3 regions of the Lysinibacillus sp. LK3 genome follow, and region 1 is predicted to be linked to each of the others. Evidence: riboswitches for the same ligand, from Rfam matches in the RefSeq annotation. Region 1 holds a riboswitch; each other region holds the start of a gene.
The links. A riboswitch is a leader RNA that binds a small molecule or an ion and turns the genes downstream of it on or off. The one in region 1 is predicted to bind S-adenosylmethionine.
Positions count from the first base shown of each region.

Region 2: it holds a riboswitch for S-adenosylmethionine, as region 1 does, so the genes downstream of both, VK91_RS18750 (bifunctional homocysteine S-methyltransferase/methylenetetrahydrofolate reductase) here and VK91_RS15390 (cyclase family protein) in region 1, are expected to answer to the same signal.
Region 3: it holds a riboswitch for S-adenosylmethionine, as region 1 does, so the genes downstream of both, VK91_RS12830 (O-acetylhomoserine aminocarboxypropyltransferase/cysteine synthase family protein) here and VK91_RS15390 (cyclase family protein) in region 1, are expected to answer to the same signal.

Region 1 is NZ_LDUJ01000021.1:81,596-86,435, reverse strand. It holds gene VK91_RS15405 (ABC transporter substrate-binding protein) at 1-788, shown strand, start outside; gene VK91_RS15400 (helix-turn-helix domain-containing protein) at 863-2,434, shown strand; gene VK91_RS15395 (hypothetical protein) at 2,555-2,953, shown strand; SAM riboswitch class I at 3,035-3,140, shown strand; gene VK91_RS15390 (cyclase family protein) at 3,230-3,967, shown strand; gene VK91_RS15385 (DedA family protein) at 3,998-4,594, opposite strand; gene VK91_RS15380 (Cof-type HAD-IIB family hydrolase) at 4,656-4,840, opposite strand, start outside.
Region 2 is NZ_LDUJ01000026.1:57,253-62,092, forward strand. It holds gene VK91_RS18740 (globin-coupled sensor protein) at 1-639, shown strand, start outside; gene VK91_RS18745 (protoporphyrinogen oxidase) at 879-2,273, shown strand; SAM riboswitch class I at 2,373-2,473, shown strand; gene VK91_RS18750 (bifunctional homocysteine S-methyltransferase/methylenetetrahydrofolate reductase) at 2,563-4,410, shown strand; gene metH (methionine synthase) at 4,403-4,840, shown strand, end outside.
Region 3 is NZ_LDUJ01000017.1:61,969-66,808, reverse strand. It holds gene VK91_RS12840 (homoserine dehydrogenase) at 1-412, opposite strand, end outside; gene VK91_RS12835 (hypothetical protein) at 876-1,259, opposite strand; gene VK91_RS12830 (O-acetylhomoserine aminocarboxypropyltransferase/cysteine synthase family protein) at 1,590-2,891, opposite strand; SAM riboswitch class I at 3,007-3,120, opposite strand; gene VK91_RS12825 (glycerol-3-phosphate acyltransferase) at 3,276-3,908, shown strand; gene VK91_RS12820 (DASS family sodium-coupled anion symporter) at 4,104-4,840, shown strand, end outside.

The DNA of each region.
Region 1 (4,840 bases):
CAAATCCACAGCGTGTAGCTGCTATCTATTTGGAAGACTATTTAACTGCTTTGGATGTAAAACCCGTTGTGCAATGGTATCACCCATCTTGGGGAAAACAGGACTATTTAGGATTAGATGTTCCTGAGTTCGACATTACTGGTAGCATGGAAACATTATTACAAGCCAAGCCTGATTTAATCATTGTAGATGGTGCCGCAGACAAGGCAAAGTATGATGAATACTCAAAGGTAGCGCCTACTTACCGCTTGAAAGAAGATATTCTACAAGATCCACGTAAAATTGTAGAAACAATAGCTGATGTTTTAAATATTCCTGATAAAGCAAAAGAAATGGTTGATCGATATGAGCAACGTGTTTCCGATTTAAAAGCAAAACTAGATGAATCAATCGGAGACGAAACAGTTGCTGTTGTACGACTAAATGTAGCAGATAATACATTAGCGTTATTTGGCATTAAAAATCGCTACTCTGGCTATATTTACACAGAGGCAGGCTTAACACCACATCCATTAGCCCGTGATATGACAGAGTTTCACGAGGTTTTATCAGAAGAGGCTATCACGGAATTAGATGCGGATCATATCATCCTTTTCCCTTCAAACGGAACATGGGAGTCTAAAGAAAACCAAGAAGCCATTAAATGGTTAGATAGTACACTATGGAAAACACTCCCTGCTGTAAAAAATGGGCATGTTTATATTGCTGATCGCACATATTGGCAATCTGGCGCAATCACAGCCAACTTGCTAAAGTATGATGATTTAGAGAAATGGTTCGTCAAATAATTTTCCAAAGAAAGCTCTTAATGAGGGCTTTCTTTGTGTTGTTCTGCCAATTCAAAAAAAGGGGGGAATTATCAATGGGTAACTTAACACATGTTTATACGTTACAAAATATCTCTTATTCAATTCAATCATCAAAAAAGTTATTGATTAGTAGTGATTTCTATACACTTTTTATCTTAATGAATGGTAGCGGAAAGCTAGCCATAGATCATGACACCATTCATTTTAGTGAAGAAAAGTGCATATTGATTCCGCCAAATAACACGGTTAGTATCCATATTCAAAGTAAGCACCTTTGTTTTTATCAATTACAATTCAACATTGTCAATCTCAGCAATAGTCAAAATTCATATAGTCATTTTACAAGTATCAGCGAACGACATCTTCTCCCCTTTTCACAATGTCATAGACTGCTAGAAGTAATCTATCAGAACCGGTTAGCGGAGGATGATCACACGATTTTTGAACAGCATGTACACTTTCAAGAGCTGATGTTATTACTCTTACATCAAACCATACCCAAGCAGATGCAAAAAAATGATCGACAATCTGTTGAGCAGTCCATTAACCATTTACATAAACATTTTGAAAAAGAGTGGACGGTTGAGCAGCTAGCACAGCTAGCTGACGTACCAAGATGGAATTATACGCGCATTTTTAAAGATATTACGGGACAAATTCCTCTTCACTATTTAACTAAACTTCGTATTGAAAAAGCTAAGCAATTATTAATGACAACAAATGATCGAGTATTTGAAATTAGCCAGTCTGTCGGATTTAATAATGAGTATTATTTCAATCGTCGTTTTAAAGAACATATTGGCATCTCTCCAGGACAATATCGAAGAAATCAAAGCAGCCATATACGTGTATTTGCACCATTCTTAGAAGATTTCTTTGTTGCGCTTGGGATTACGCCAATTGCTCAATTCAGTCATTCAAAATGGGGGAAACAAGACTATTTAGGTCTACAGAAAGTGCCAGATATCGATGTACAAAATAGAGAAATGGATCGACTCTTTTACTATAAGCCAACTTTAATTATGTTAGATTCTGGTGTAGAGCGTTGGGAATCCTTTCAGCACTTAGATGAAGTAGCCCCCGTCTGCCATCTTTCACACCCTGGAGAGAATTGGCAATCTACTTTATTTAAAATTGCAGATCTAACAGGAAAAACCTCCTTGATGCAAGACGTAATCCTACAATATGAAGATAAAGTACAACAAGCAAAAGGAATTCTTAGCAAATCTGTTTATGGGCAAAGTGTAGCATTTCTCCGTATTTCAGCCATTGGCATTACTCTATACGCGGGTCCTGAATGTGGCTATACGGGCCCCATTTTATATCGTGACTTAGGTTTAATGCCACATTCACTAGTATGGAGTATTCCGCACAATCAACGTAAAGCACAACTGACATTTGCTCAATTGTTGCAATTAGATGCTGATCATTTATTTATTACCTTTGATAAACAACATTCCATTTATGAAAATGAGGAACGTGCTATTTTAAAAACTCCTACTTGGAAAAACCTAGCTGCCGTTAAAAGCAACTGTGTCTATGAAGTAGACTTTTTAACATGGATGAATTATGGCATTTTATCACATAGTAAAAAAATTGATGATGTCTTGAATGTACTTGGCTAAAAGGAAGCTTACTTTAGCTTCCTTTTTCAATGATTAGGACAAACATTGCACTGCTAATAACACCGAAAGCCGTTTTGCTACATAAGATAGGATATCAGTTATAGGATAGGAGGAATGACCTTGTATTACAATCCTTATCCGTATTTTGTGCATCCCTATCATTATCCAACATCGCCTATCGCTAATCATTTTGCCATTAGACCCTTTTCGCAACATCTAGCAATGCCGACCAATAATCCTTTTCCACCTGTCGATACACACAAATTAAAAGCTTCAGCATCACGGATAAAGGCGATGATGCAGCAAGCCCAATTACTTACGGATAAAATAGATAGCTCCCAACAATTCGCACATGATTTAATGAATGCTGCTCAACTTTCAAATAAAACAGAGGTTGAAAAATTAATCACATCAACAGGCATTACGATGAAATTTGAAACAAACTATACACCAGACAGTTTTAGAATACGTCTTATTGATAATGATTGTTGTGGAGTCACCTTAAATTTGAATTGGTGAAAATTCCTAGTGAACTTGTAAACTATAAAAAACTATGCTAAAGTGTTTGTATTGTTATTTCTGAAAATTCTTATATTACTTTTCTTATCAAGAGAGACGGAGGGATTGGCCCGATGAAGTCTCAGCAACCAGCTAACAGTATGGTGCTAATTCCAATTGGCAAAATGATCAGCCTTGAAGATGAGAAGAAGAACTACCGTTGTTGCAGCAGGAGTCCTCTTCTATTAGGGGACTCCTTTTTATTTACAACTATTTTTACAGAAAGCAGGGAAATCAATGTCTAATGAACTTTTACAAGCATTGCAATTATTAAAATCGAAACAGTGGGTTGACTTAACACATACATTCGGCCCTAATTCACCACATTTTTTTATGTTTGAGGACGCTAAATTTGAAACGTTATTTTCTCATAAGGACGGTTTCTTCGCTCAACAATTCACGTTCCCTGGTCAATATGGCACACATATCGACCCACCCATTCATTTTGTGCGAGATACTCGCTACTTAGAAGAATTAGAACTAAAAGAGCTTGTTCTTCCCCTTGTTGTTATTGATAAATCACAAGAGGCTGCGAGCAACCATGATTTTTCATTAAGTGTTGAAGATATTCTTGATTTTGAGGACAAGCATGGAGAAATTGAAGCAGGAACATTTGTAGCATTACGCACAGATTGGAGTAAGCGCTGGCCAGATAAAGAGGCTTTCAGTAATAAGGATGCAGATGGACATAACCATATCCCTGGCTGGGGTTTAGAAGCTTTACAGTTTTTACTAAAAGAACGCAAGGTAAGCGCAATTGGTCATGAAACTTTCGATACGGACTCTGCTGCTGATTTTCGTAAAAATGGCAAGCTAGATGGCGAATATTTTGTGCTTGACCAAGACACCTATCAAATTGAGCTAATGACGAATTTGGACAAGCTACCTGCGAAAGGCGCTATCATCTTCAATATCGTACCTAAGCCAGAAAAAGCATCTGGCTTCCCTGTGCGCTCATTTGCTATTTTGCCATAACATAAAAGTCGGTATAGCGTATACCGACTTTTATGTTTGTCCATTTCTTTTTTTGAATAAAAAGTAAGCAATGAGCATCCCTACAATAAATAAAAGGATAAGATAGATACTATAATGAGTCAGATAGTATCCAACAAATCGCCATTTCTCTCCAAGCATCTTTCCTAATGATATAAATGTGAACGTCCAGATAAATGCCCCTGTATAGGCAAAAAGCGCAAACTTTCTATAAGGATAATTATTAATAGCCGCAATATATGCTGTCAAATGGCGTACCCCGGGGATAAAATAGCCAATTAATAATAGGGTAGGTCCTATTTTTGTAAACATCTTTTTCGTAAAGTCAATTTTTTGCTCTGTAATATGAATTTTAGGGCCATATTTCTGCAATAACGGTAAGCCAAAACGATAACCAATATAATAGCTTAAGGTAATGCCTCCAACCGCACCAATCATTGCACTGACTAAAGCAGGAATATGTTCAAGACTTTCTCGGTAAACACTATAGCCTACATAAGTTAGAAACACCTCATCAGGAAGTGGCACCCCTACAATACCTCCAATTAGAATCACGATAATTCCAAAGTATCCGTAATGTTCAATTAGAGACTGCACGTGATGTGCCATAAATCATCCCACCTAAAATTTATTAAAATCTACCTGCTATATATAGTGTAGCCTCAGCGCTCTAAATGACTTGAAGCTGACGTAAAGCAAAATTGATACCGCCATCTGTAGATGTCTTTGTAACAAAATTCGCAACACTTTTTAGAGCTTTACTACCATTTCCCATGGCAATTCCTACTCCTACATATTCCAACATGTCAACATCATTATCCCCATCCCCAAAGGCAATCGCATTCTTAGGGTCAA
Region 2 (4,840 bases), on a different contig from region 1:
AGTAAGCAATCTGACGAAATTAAACATTTGGCAAAAAAATCACTCGATGTGTCTACACTGGCTGAAAACCAAGCACTTGAGGGTCGCGAGCGTTTAAAAAATCAATCACAAAATATGCTCAATATTAGTCATTCTCTTCATGATATAGAAGAAAATATTGAACAATTATCAGGTATGTCTAAGGAAATGGAAACAATTATGAGTGTTGTGACCAATATTGCGAATCAAACGAATCTATTGGCTTTAAATGCTGCAATTGAAGCAGCACGTGCTGGGGAAGCGGGAAAGGGCTTTAGCGTAGTGGCCGATGAAGTACGTAAATTATCAATTCAGACAAAAGAATCTGTTACAGCGGTGGCTTTGTTATTGAAAAAGACAGGTGAACGAACAGAGAAATTAGAGTATTCTTTGACCAACATTCAAGATGAAGTTGCAGCAGGTGAAGAAAATATGTTACAAACTGAAGGCCAATTTACGAGTATATTGGGAGCCATGACAGAAGCAAAAGATCAAAATGAGTGTATGGCAACAAAAATACAAGCAATTGTAGGCATATTAAGTGAATTAGGCACTTCATTTACTGAGGTAACAAATTCAGCTGAAAAATTAGCGAGCTTTGCGCAAAATTTAAAAGGATAGACTACTAACATTTACATTCTATTTTTCATATTTTTAGACGTAATAAACACTATAGTACCTATTTAAATGTTTGTTGTGAAGTTATCGCTATAGAGGATCAATTTTATAGAGATTCAGAAAGTAAGAGCTATTTCACTGATGAAATAGCTCTATTTTTGCTAAATTTGTAAAGGGTTTAACGTAATTTTCAATGAAAAAGGATTATACTGTAGAAAGAATGAATAATAGGGGCGGTTATGATGAAAACAGTTGTTGTTTTAGGCGGCGGTATTACAGGACTATGTACAATGCATTATTTGCAACGTCAAGTGAAGGAACATAATTTAGATGTTCGTCTAGTGCTTATAGAAAAAAATACATATTTAGGAGGCAAATTATATTCAGCACATGAACAAGGTTTCATCATGGAAACGGGTGCTGATTCTATTGTAGCCCGTCATCAAGGCGTTATGGAACTCGTGCAGGAGCTTGATTTTGAGGCGGAATTAGTTTACAACGAAACAGGTATTTCTTATATTTATACGAATAATGAGTTACATGCTATTCCGGCAGATTCAACTTTCGGAATACCGATGAGTGTAGCATCCTTAGAGGAAAGTACACTTATTTCCGAGCAGGGAAAAAAAGAAGCGTTGAAGGATTTAACATTGCCAAACAATGGCTTCACAAAGGAAAGTTCTATCGGTGAATTTTTAACTTACTATTTAGGAGAGGAACTGGTGAAAAACCAAATTGCACCAGTGCTTGCAGGTGTTTATTCTGGAGATTTACATCAGCTTTCTATTGGCTCTACTTTACCGTATTTAATTGATTATAAGAATGATTTTGGAAGTATTATTAAAGGCTTTGATGCGAATCGTGAGCAATTTGTTAAAGCAGCGAACAAAAAATTTATATCCTTTAAAAATGGTTTATCTTCTTTAATTGATCGACTTGAACAAACCTTATCCGATGTAGAAATTATCAAGGGTGTTACTACACTAAATGTTCAAAAACAAGATAAGAACTACACAATTTCCTTAGCTAATGGTGAAATTATTGAGTCAGATTATGTCGTTTTAGCATTACCGAACGATACTGTACAAAATCTGCTACAGGATGAATCTTTAAACCGCTATTTTGACCAATTTACGACAGCGTCAGCGATTACTATCTATTTGGGTTTTGATGTGCCAGACGCTAAATTGCCAGCAGATGGAACGGGCTATATTGTTTCCCATAATTCAGACGTAACTTGTAATGCAGCAACTTGGACTAGTCGTAAATGGAAGCATACATCGAAAGAAAATAAATTACTTGTGCGACTCTTTTATAAGAGCATCAATCCAGCCTATGAGCAACTACGCGCCATGACGGATGAAGAATTAGCAGCAGTTGCTTTAGAAGATGTGAGAAAGAGCCTAGGAATAGAGGAGCAGCCAACCGTTGTGAATGTAACAAAATGGATTGATCAAATGCCTAAATATGATCTAGCGCATCGTGAAGCATTACAAGGATTACTACAAGAATTACATGAGAAATATCCTAATTTATCGATTGCAGGGTGCTCGTATTTTGGCGTAGGTATTGGTGCTTGCATTCAAAACGGGAAAAAAATTGGTGAAGAGCTTGCAAAGGAACTTGCCAATTTCTAAGGTTTTAAGTGGAAAAAAACTTTGTTATGTGAAATAGTCTTGACTCATTCGTCAGTAAACGATATGATTCTTTTAATTATTTAAAAAATTCATACTTAATTCTTATCAAGAGAAGCAGAGGGACTGGCCCATTGAAGCTTCAGCAACCAACTTTATTGTCAGGTGCTAAATCCAGAAGACCGTTGAGTCGAAGATGAGAAGGAACAACAATGATGAATCGTTAAAGCCTTCTTTTTTTATGAAAGAAGGCTTTTTATTATATAGAGACATAGGAAGAGAGGCTAATTTTATGGGATTGCTTGAAAGGTTAAAAACGCATGTATTGACGGCAGACGGTGCAATAGGCACAGTGCTATATGGCTATGGATTGGAGTATTGCCATGAGGAAATGAATGTTCAGAGACCCGAGTTAATTGAAAAGATTCATAGAGAATATATTGCAGCTGGTGCTGACATCATTCAAACGAATACGTACGGTGCAAATGCCATTAAATTAGCTCGCTATGGATTAGAATCACGTGTCCAACAATTTAATGAAGCTGCTATCACCATCGCAAAACGAGCAGCGGCTGATGGCGGTCAATTTGTTTTAGGAACAATTGGTGGTATTCGGGGAATTCGTAAAAGTGATGCAACCTTGGATGAAATATTAGCAACTATTGAAGAACAAGCAAGCGTCTTACTTGCAGGGAATCCAGATGGCCTTTTACTTGAAACTTATTATGATTTTGAAGAATTAACAGCAACCTTAAAGATGCTACGAGAAAAAACAAAATTGCCGATTATTGCACAAGTTTCTATGCATGAGCCCGGTGTTCTACAAAATGGGATGTCTTTAAATAATGCTCTCCATGAGCTTGAAGCCCTAGGTGCTGATATTGTTGGTGTCAATTGTCGACTAGGTCCACACCATACAATTCAGGCATTTGAAGGTGTAGAACTTCCTAATAAGGCATTTATGTCGGCCTATCCAAATGCATCACTTCTGGACTTAGAGGATGGGCGTGTCGTTTATGAATCAGAAGCTGATTATTTTGGTCGAGCGGCTGTTGAATTGCGTGATCAAGGTGTACGTTTAATAGGGGGCTGCTGTGGTACAACACCCAAACATATTGCAGCAGCAAAGAAGTATTTAGAAGAGTTATCACCGGTTCAGGAGAAGCATGCGAAGCCTAAAAAGATTGAGATTGTTCGGGAAGCGGAGCCAACAAAGTATGAGCCTCTTCATGAAAAGGTTAAACGTGAACGCTCTGTCATAGTAGAGTTGGATACGCCTAGACATTTAGAGATTGATGGGTTCCTTGAAGGAGCAAAGCAATTATATGATGCAGGTGCAGATGTAGTTATGATGGCAGACAATTCATTGGCCTCTCCACGTATTAGCAATATTGCAATGGGCGCATTGTTGAAGAGCTCACATGGTGTACGCCCACTAACTCATATTACATGTCGAGACCGTAATTTAATTGGTCTACAATCTCATTTAATGGGGTTAAATGCTTTAGGTATTCATGATGTGTTGGCCGTTACGGGTGATCCAACAAAAGTAGGAGATTTCCCAGGTGCGACAAGTGTTTATGATGTATCTTCCATGGAGCTAATCCAATTAATTAAGCAATTAAATGAAGGGGTCTCTTTCTCAGGTAAGCCACTTCGTAAAAAAGCAAATTTTTCAGTTGCTGCTGCATTTAATCCAAACGTCCGTGTGTTAGATCGTGCTGTGACACGCTTGGAGAAGAAAATTGAGCATGGGGCAGACTACTTCATTTCTCAACCAGTATATACGAAAGAGAAAATTGTAGAGATTTATGAGGCAACAAAGCATTTACAAGCTCCAATTTACATCGGTATTATGCCTGTTACGAGTTATAAAAGTGCTGAATTTTTACATCATGAAGTGCCAGGTATCAAATTATCTGAAGATGCCTTAACAAGAATGAAAGCATGTGGAGAAGATAAAGAAAAGGCAACCTTGGAAGGGATTGCTATTGCCAAAGAATTAGTAGAAGTGGCTACGCAATATTTCAATGGGATTTACCTTATTACACCATTTTTACGTTACGACGTGACACTAGAGTTGATGAAATATATAGAGCAATTGGATGAACAGAAAAAAGGAGTAAGTATACATGGCTAAGCACTCGATTGAAGAGCAACTAGAGAAACGTATTTTAATTCTTGATGGCGCAATGGGAACAATGCTACAAAATGAAAATTTATCAGCAGAGGATTTTGGTGGCGAGGAACTTGATGGCTGTAATGAAAATCTTGTGCTTACTAGACCAGATGTTATTGAAAAAATTCACCATAAATACTTAGAGGCAGGCGCAGATATTATTTGTACAAATACATTTGGTGGGACGCCTCTTGTGTTAAATGAATATGATCTTGGCACAAAAGCAGAAGTAATTAATAAGCGTGCAGTGGAAATTGCTCGCCAAGCAGTGGATCGTTATTCCACATCAGATTGGCCACGTTTTGTTGCAGGGGCTATGGGGCCAACAACAAAAACGTTATCAGTAACAGGTGGTATTACATTTGAAGAGCTAGAGGAAAATTTTTATGTA
Region 3 (4,840 bases), on a different contig from region 1:
TCACAGGTACGCCACCAGCGGTAGTAGCCTCATAGCCTACAAAAACGCCATTAGCTTTTGCAAGATCCTGCAACTCCAAACCTCGTTTGGCAAACATCACTTTATTGGCAGTAATAACATGACATTTATGTTCCACCGCTCGCTTTAAATAACTGTATGCAGGTTCTTCGTTCACAATTGCTTCAAACACTACCTGCATACCTGGCTCTGCTAAGACTTCATCCATACTTGTTGTCATTAAATGTGCTGTACCTGGTACACGTTCACGACTAGCATCTGTCACTAAAATCTTCGCTACCTCTAATTCAATACCTAATTTATTTTTTAGCTCTTCTCGTTTTTCATTTAAAATATGGTAAATCCCCTGACCTACCGTTCCAAATCCTAAAATCGCTGCCTTTATAGTTGCCATTCTTGTTATTCCCTCCAACTTACATTCCGCAGTTTCATTAAAGCTAATTTTCCATGGGGTTGTGTCATGACAATTTGACACCCACCGCAGTCTTTAGCCAACAACTCTCTTTGTATGAGTTTCGCTATTTCTATATGTGTTAGGACACATACAAATTCAAATAATTCAAAATTTAACTTAAAGAAAATTGTATCGCAAATACACGCTTTGCACAAGAAAAATCTTTCTAGGAAGGACATTTGTTTTCTCTAGATGTGCAAAAGAAATCGGTTTCATTCCCTTTATTATACGTTTTATTAATCAATCTATAAGATTTGAACAAATATTGACTATTTACATTTCAATATATGAATGTCTTTCTTCTATTATATATATGTATGCTCAGACACTCATAACAATCCCTTTAAAGAAAAAACTCATTCCCTGTAGCAGCAGAGAATGAGCTTAAAAATATGAGGGGGTTTTAACTTGCTTTTGAAAGCAATTGATAACGATATTGTGCTAAAGCTTGTTGAACAAGACTAATCTCTTCTTCTGTAAAATTTGGTATTGCATACGTACGTTCCACTAATTGAAATGTACCATACTTCAAGTAAAACTCTGTCGCAGGAAGTGAGATATGGCTCACACCGTACTGTTCATATGCCTCAAATACTTCCTTTACAGTAAAGTCCTTTTCAGTAAAAACATGTTCTTGAAATGCTGTATGACCAAATACTTCCTGCCATTTTCTTTCGACTGATGTAAGAAGGTGTTGAATGGATTTATTGTTGACAAATACATGCCCTTCATTTAGCTCATATATTAGATAGGATACAATGTTTTGCGCACTATAGATGTTACCCATTTTAAACACTCCTTTATCATCAGTTTTTGGGAAGAGTAGTCACTGGCTAGGCAACTACTCTTCTATATATTCAAAAGTGGGGGAGCACTTATGAAACATTTACCTTTTAAAAAAAATTTTCGTACTGTTAACTTATTTCCTAGTATATAACATGGATTTAACAAAGTCAATAATACATATAAAATTACTTGGTATTATTTTTTATAAGGTTCTGATAATTAACGGATGCAGTAATAGATTGATGTAGCAACGTTTAACGCATTACCAAATGAGGCTAATCGAATGAGAAAATACGTTAACGTCACAACATCTTACCATTTTCTTTAAACTTTAAGCTTCTACTGTTTGTTCAGTTGTTGTAGCCTGTGTAATGGCTTGATCTAAATCAGCAATAATATCCTCTACTGCCTCTAAACCGATGGATAAGCGAATGAGCGACTCGGTTACACCAGCTTGAACTAATTCGTCTGCTGATAGTTGCTGATGAGTAGTGGAAGCTGGATGAATAATTAATGACTTTGCATCACCTACATTTGCTACATGTGAAAATAATTTCACGCTATCAATAAGCTTTCGCCCAGCTTCTCGTCCACCCTTTATGCCAAATGTAAGCACTGAACCGAAGCCATTTCTTAAATATTTTTTTGCTAACTCATGTGTCGGAAAATCTTCTAGGCCATTATAATTTACATACTCCACAAATGGGTGGTTTTGTAAATACTCAGCCACTGCCAATGCATTTTCGTTGTGTTTAGGGATACGCAGATGAAGCGTTTCTAACCCTTGCAATAAATTAAAAGCAGCATCAGCACTTAATGTTGGACCAAAATCACGTAATAATTGTACACGTAGCTTTGTAGCAAAGGCAGCAGAAGCTGTATCAATTCCATAACGTAGACCATGGTAAGAGGCATCTGGTTCAGTAAAACCAGGGAATCGACCGCTAGTCCAATCAAACTTACCAGCGTCTACAACAACGCCCCCTAAAGTTGTACCATGACCTCCTATCCATTTAGTTGCTGAATGAACTACAACATCTGCGCCGTATTCAATAGGTGTAGAACCGTAAGGAGAAGCGAACGTGCTGTCAATAATTAATGGTAGCCCATTATCATGTGCAATTTTAGCTACTGCCTCAATATCTAAAACCTTTAAACTTGGATTACCATAAACCTCTGCAAAAACAGCTTTTGTTTTATCAGTAATCGCTGCTTTGAAATTCTCTGGGTTTGTTTCATCTACAAAAATTGTTTTAATACCATAGTTTGGTAATGTGTTAGCGAATAAATTATACGTACCACCATATAAAGAACTAGCTGCTACTATCTCATCACCAGCTCCAGCTAGATTTAAAATGGAAAATGCGATAGCTGCTGCACCAGATGAAAGTGCTACTGCTGCTGTTCCACCTTCCAATAAAGCCACACGTTTTTCAAACACATCAACTGTTGGATTGGTAATTCGTGTGTAAATGTTCCCTGCTTCCTCTAAGGCAAAAAGACGTTGCGCATGAGCAGTGTCTTTAAATACGAAAGCAGTTGAGCGATAGACTGGAACTGTGCGAGATCCCGTCACTGGGTCTGGCTCTTGACCACCATGCAACAGCAATGTTTCTGGTTTAAAATTTGTCATTGTGTACCTCCAAATGGTTATTTTTTTACGATGGTACCGGAGATGAGGAGGATTTTCTGTAGAAAACAAAAACCCTCTTCAGCTAAGAAGAGGGTTGCGGTTGCAAGTTTTCCTCCCCTTATCTGCCAGATCCAAGTAAGAATCTGTAGGAATTAGCACCTTAGTAAGCTCATTGCTTACTGGTTGCCGGGCATCATAGGGCCTATCCCTCCGCCGCTCTTGATAAGAGTATGAGATTCAATTTCCATCGTTGTTACACAGTATAAACATAGAGTTTTTTTCTGTCAACATGTAAATTTTATTTTTTCCGAAACTTCTGTCTGCTCTTATACGTAATATGAACGCATACACTATTTTAGAAAAAATTTTGAGAGGAGTATTTTTATGGTAAAGGCCGTGATCATTTTTCTTATGATTGGCTATATAATAGGCTGTATTCACGGCTCTAAAGTGGCTCAATTTTTATCGGGGGTTGATTTAAAAAAGGCTGGCCACGGTAATGCTGGTGCCTCTAATGCCACTCTTTCCCTTGGCTGGAAGTATGGCGTTTTAGTAGCCCTCATCGATATAGGCAAAGGCGTTGTCGCTATTATAGGTGCACATTTTTATCTAGCGGACGCTATTCATTTAACAGAAGAACAAATTTGGCTGCTTACTTATATTATGGCTGCTGGGGTTATTTTAGGTCATAATTTCCCCTTCTACATGGGCTTCAACGGCGGGAAAGGAACGGCCTCCATCATTGGTATTTTACTTGCTGTTGATTGGAAGATTGGTTTATTTGCACTTATTTTATTTGTTATTTTATCCTTTGCAACAAATTATTTAATTGTAGGTGTTCTAGAATTTTATCTCGTGTTTTGTACAGCAACTTATTTATGGATTCCTGGCATTGGCCCAACCATTATAGCTCTTCTTCTTTTTGGCATAGCCATCATCCTGCACCTCGAAAATATTAAACGATTAGTCAATGGAACAGAGCCTAAAGTAACTTCTGCCTTTAAGAAAAAGAAATAATATTTAATGGATATTTTTGTATTTTTTGTGACCGTTTTTTTTCTCTTTATCTACTCATATTGCTGTAAAAAACACCATTTTCACATAGATTTTTTTCTACAATAAAATAGACATATTCTTATCTCAATAAAACATTATACAGGCCGATGTTATGGATAATAATCGTCATTTTTATCGTAGAAAGGATGAGAAAATATGTCTTCACCAAAGCAAGCAGCTACAAAACTTAATTTAAAGCCACTATGGATTGGCTTGGCATTCGCGTTACTAATCATTATTACCTTTTTACCTAACAATGGTGATTTACCTATAGCTGGGCAACGAGCTTTAGCCATTTTAGCTTTTGCAGTCATCCTTTGGGTTACAGAGGCCGTTTCATATCCTGTGAGCTCGGCCATGATCATTGCACTAGTAACTGTTTTACTAGGACTCGCTCCGTCAATGGATAATCCAACTACAGAGCTAGGAACAGCTAGCGCATTAAAATTATCTTTAAGTGGCTTTAGTAATTCTGCCGTTGCTTTAGTAGCAGCAGCTCTTTTTCTAGCCGCAGCAATGCAAATTACTAATCTACATAAACGACTTGCACTTTGGATTCTTTCACTGGTAGGAACGAAAACAAAAGCTATCGTATTTGGCGCTATTTTAGTCTCTATCGTCCTCGCATTTTTTGTACCTTCTGCTACAGCACGAGCTGGCGCAGTAGTACCGATTTTGCTTGGAATGGTGGCAGCATTTGGTTTACCACGTGATAGTCGGCTTGCTGCCTTATTAGTTATTACTTCGGTACAAGCCGTTTCCATTTGGAATATTGGTATTAAAACTGCAGCAGCTCAAAATATGGTGGCTTTAAACTTTATCCAAGAGCAATTTAATGTGGATATTTCATGGGGTGCTTGGCTACTTTATGCAGCCCCCTTCTCAATTATTAT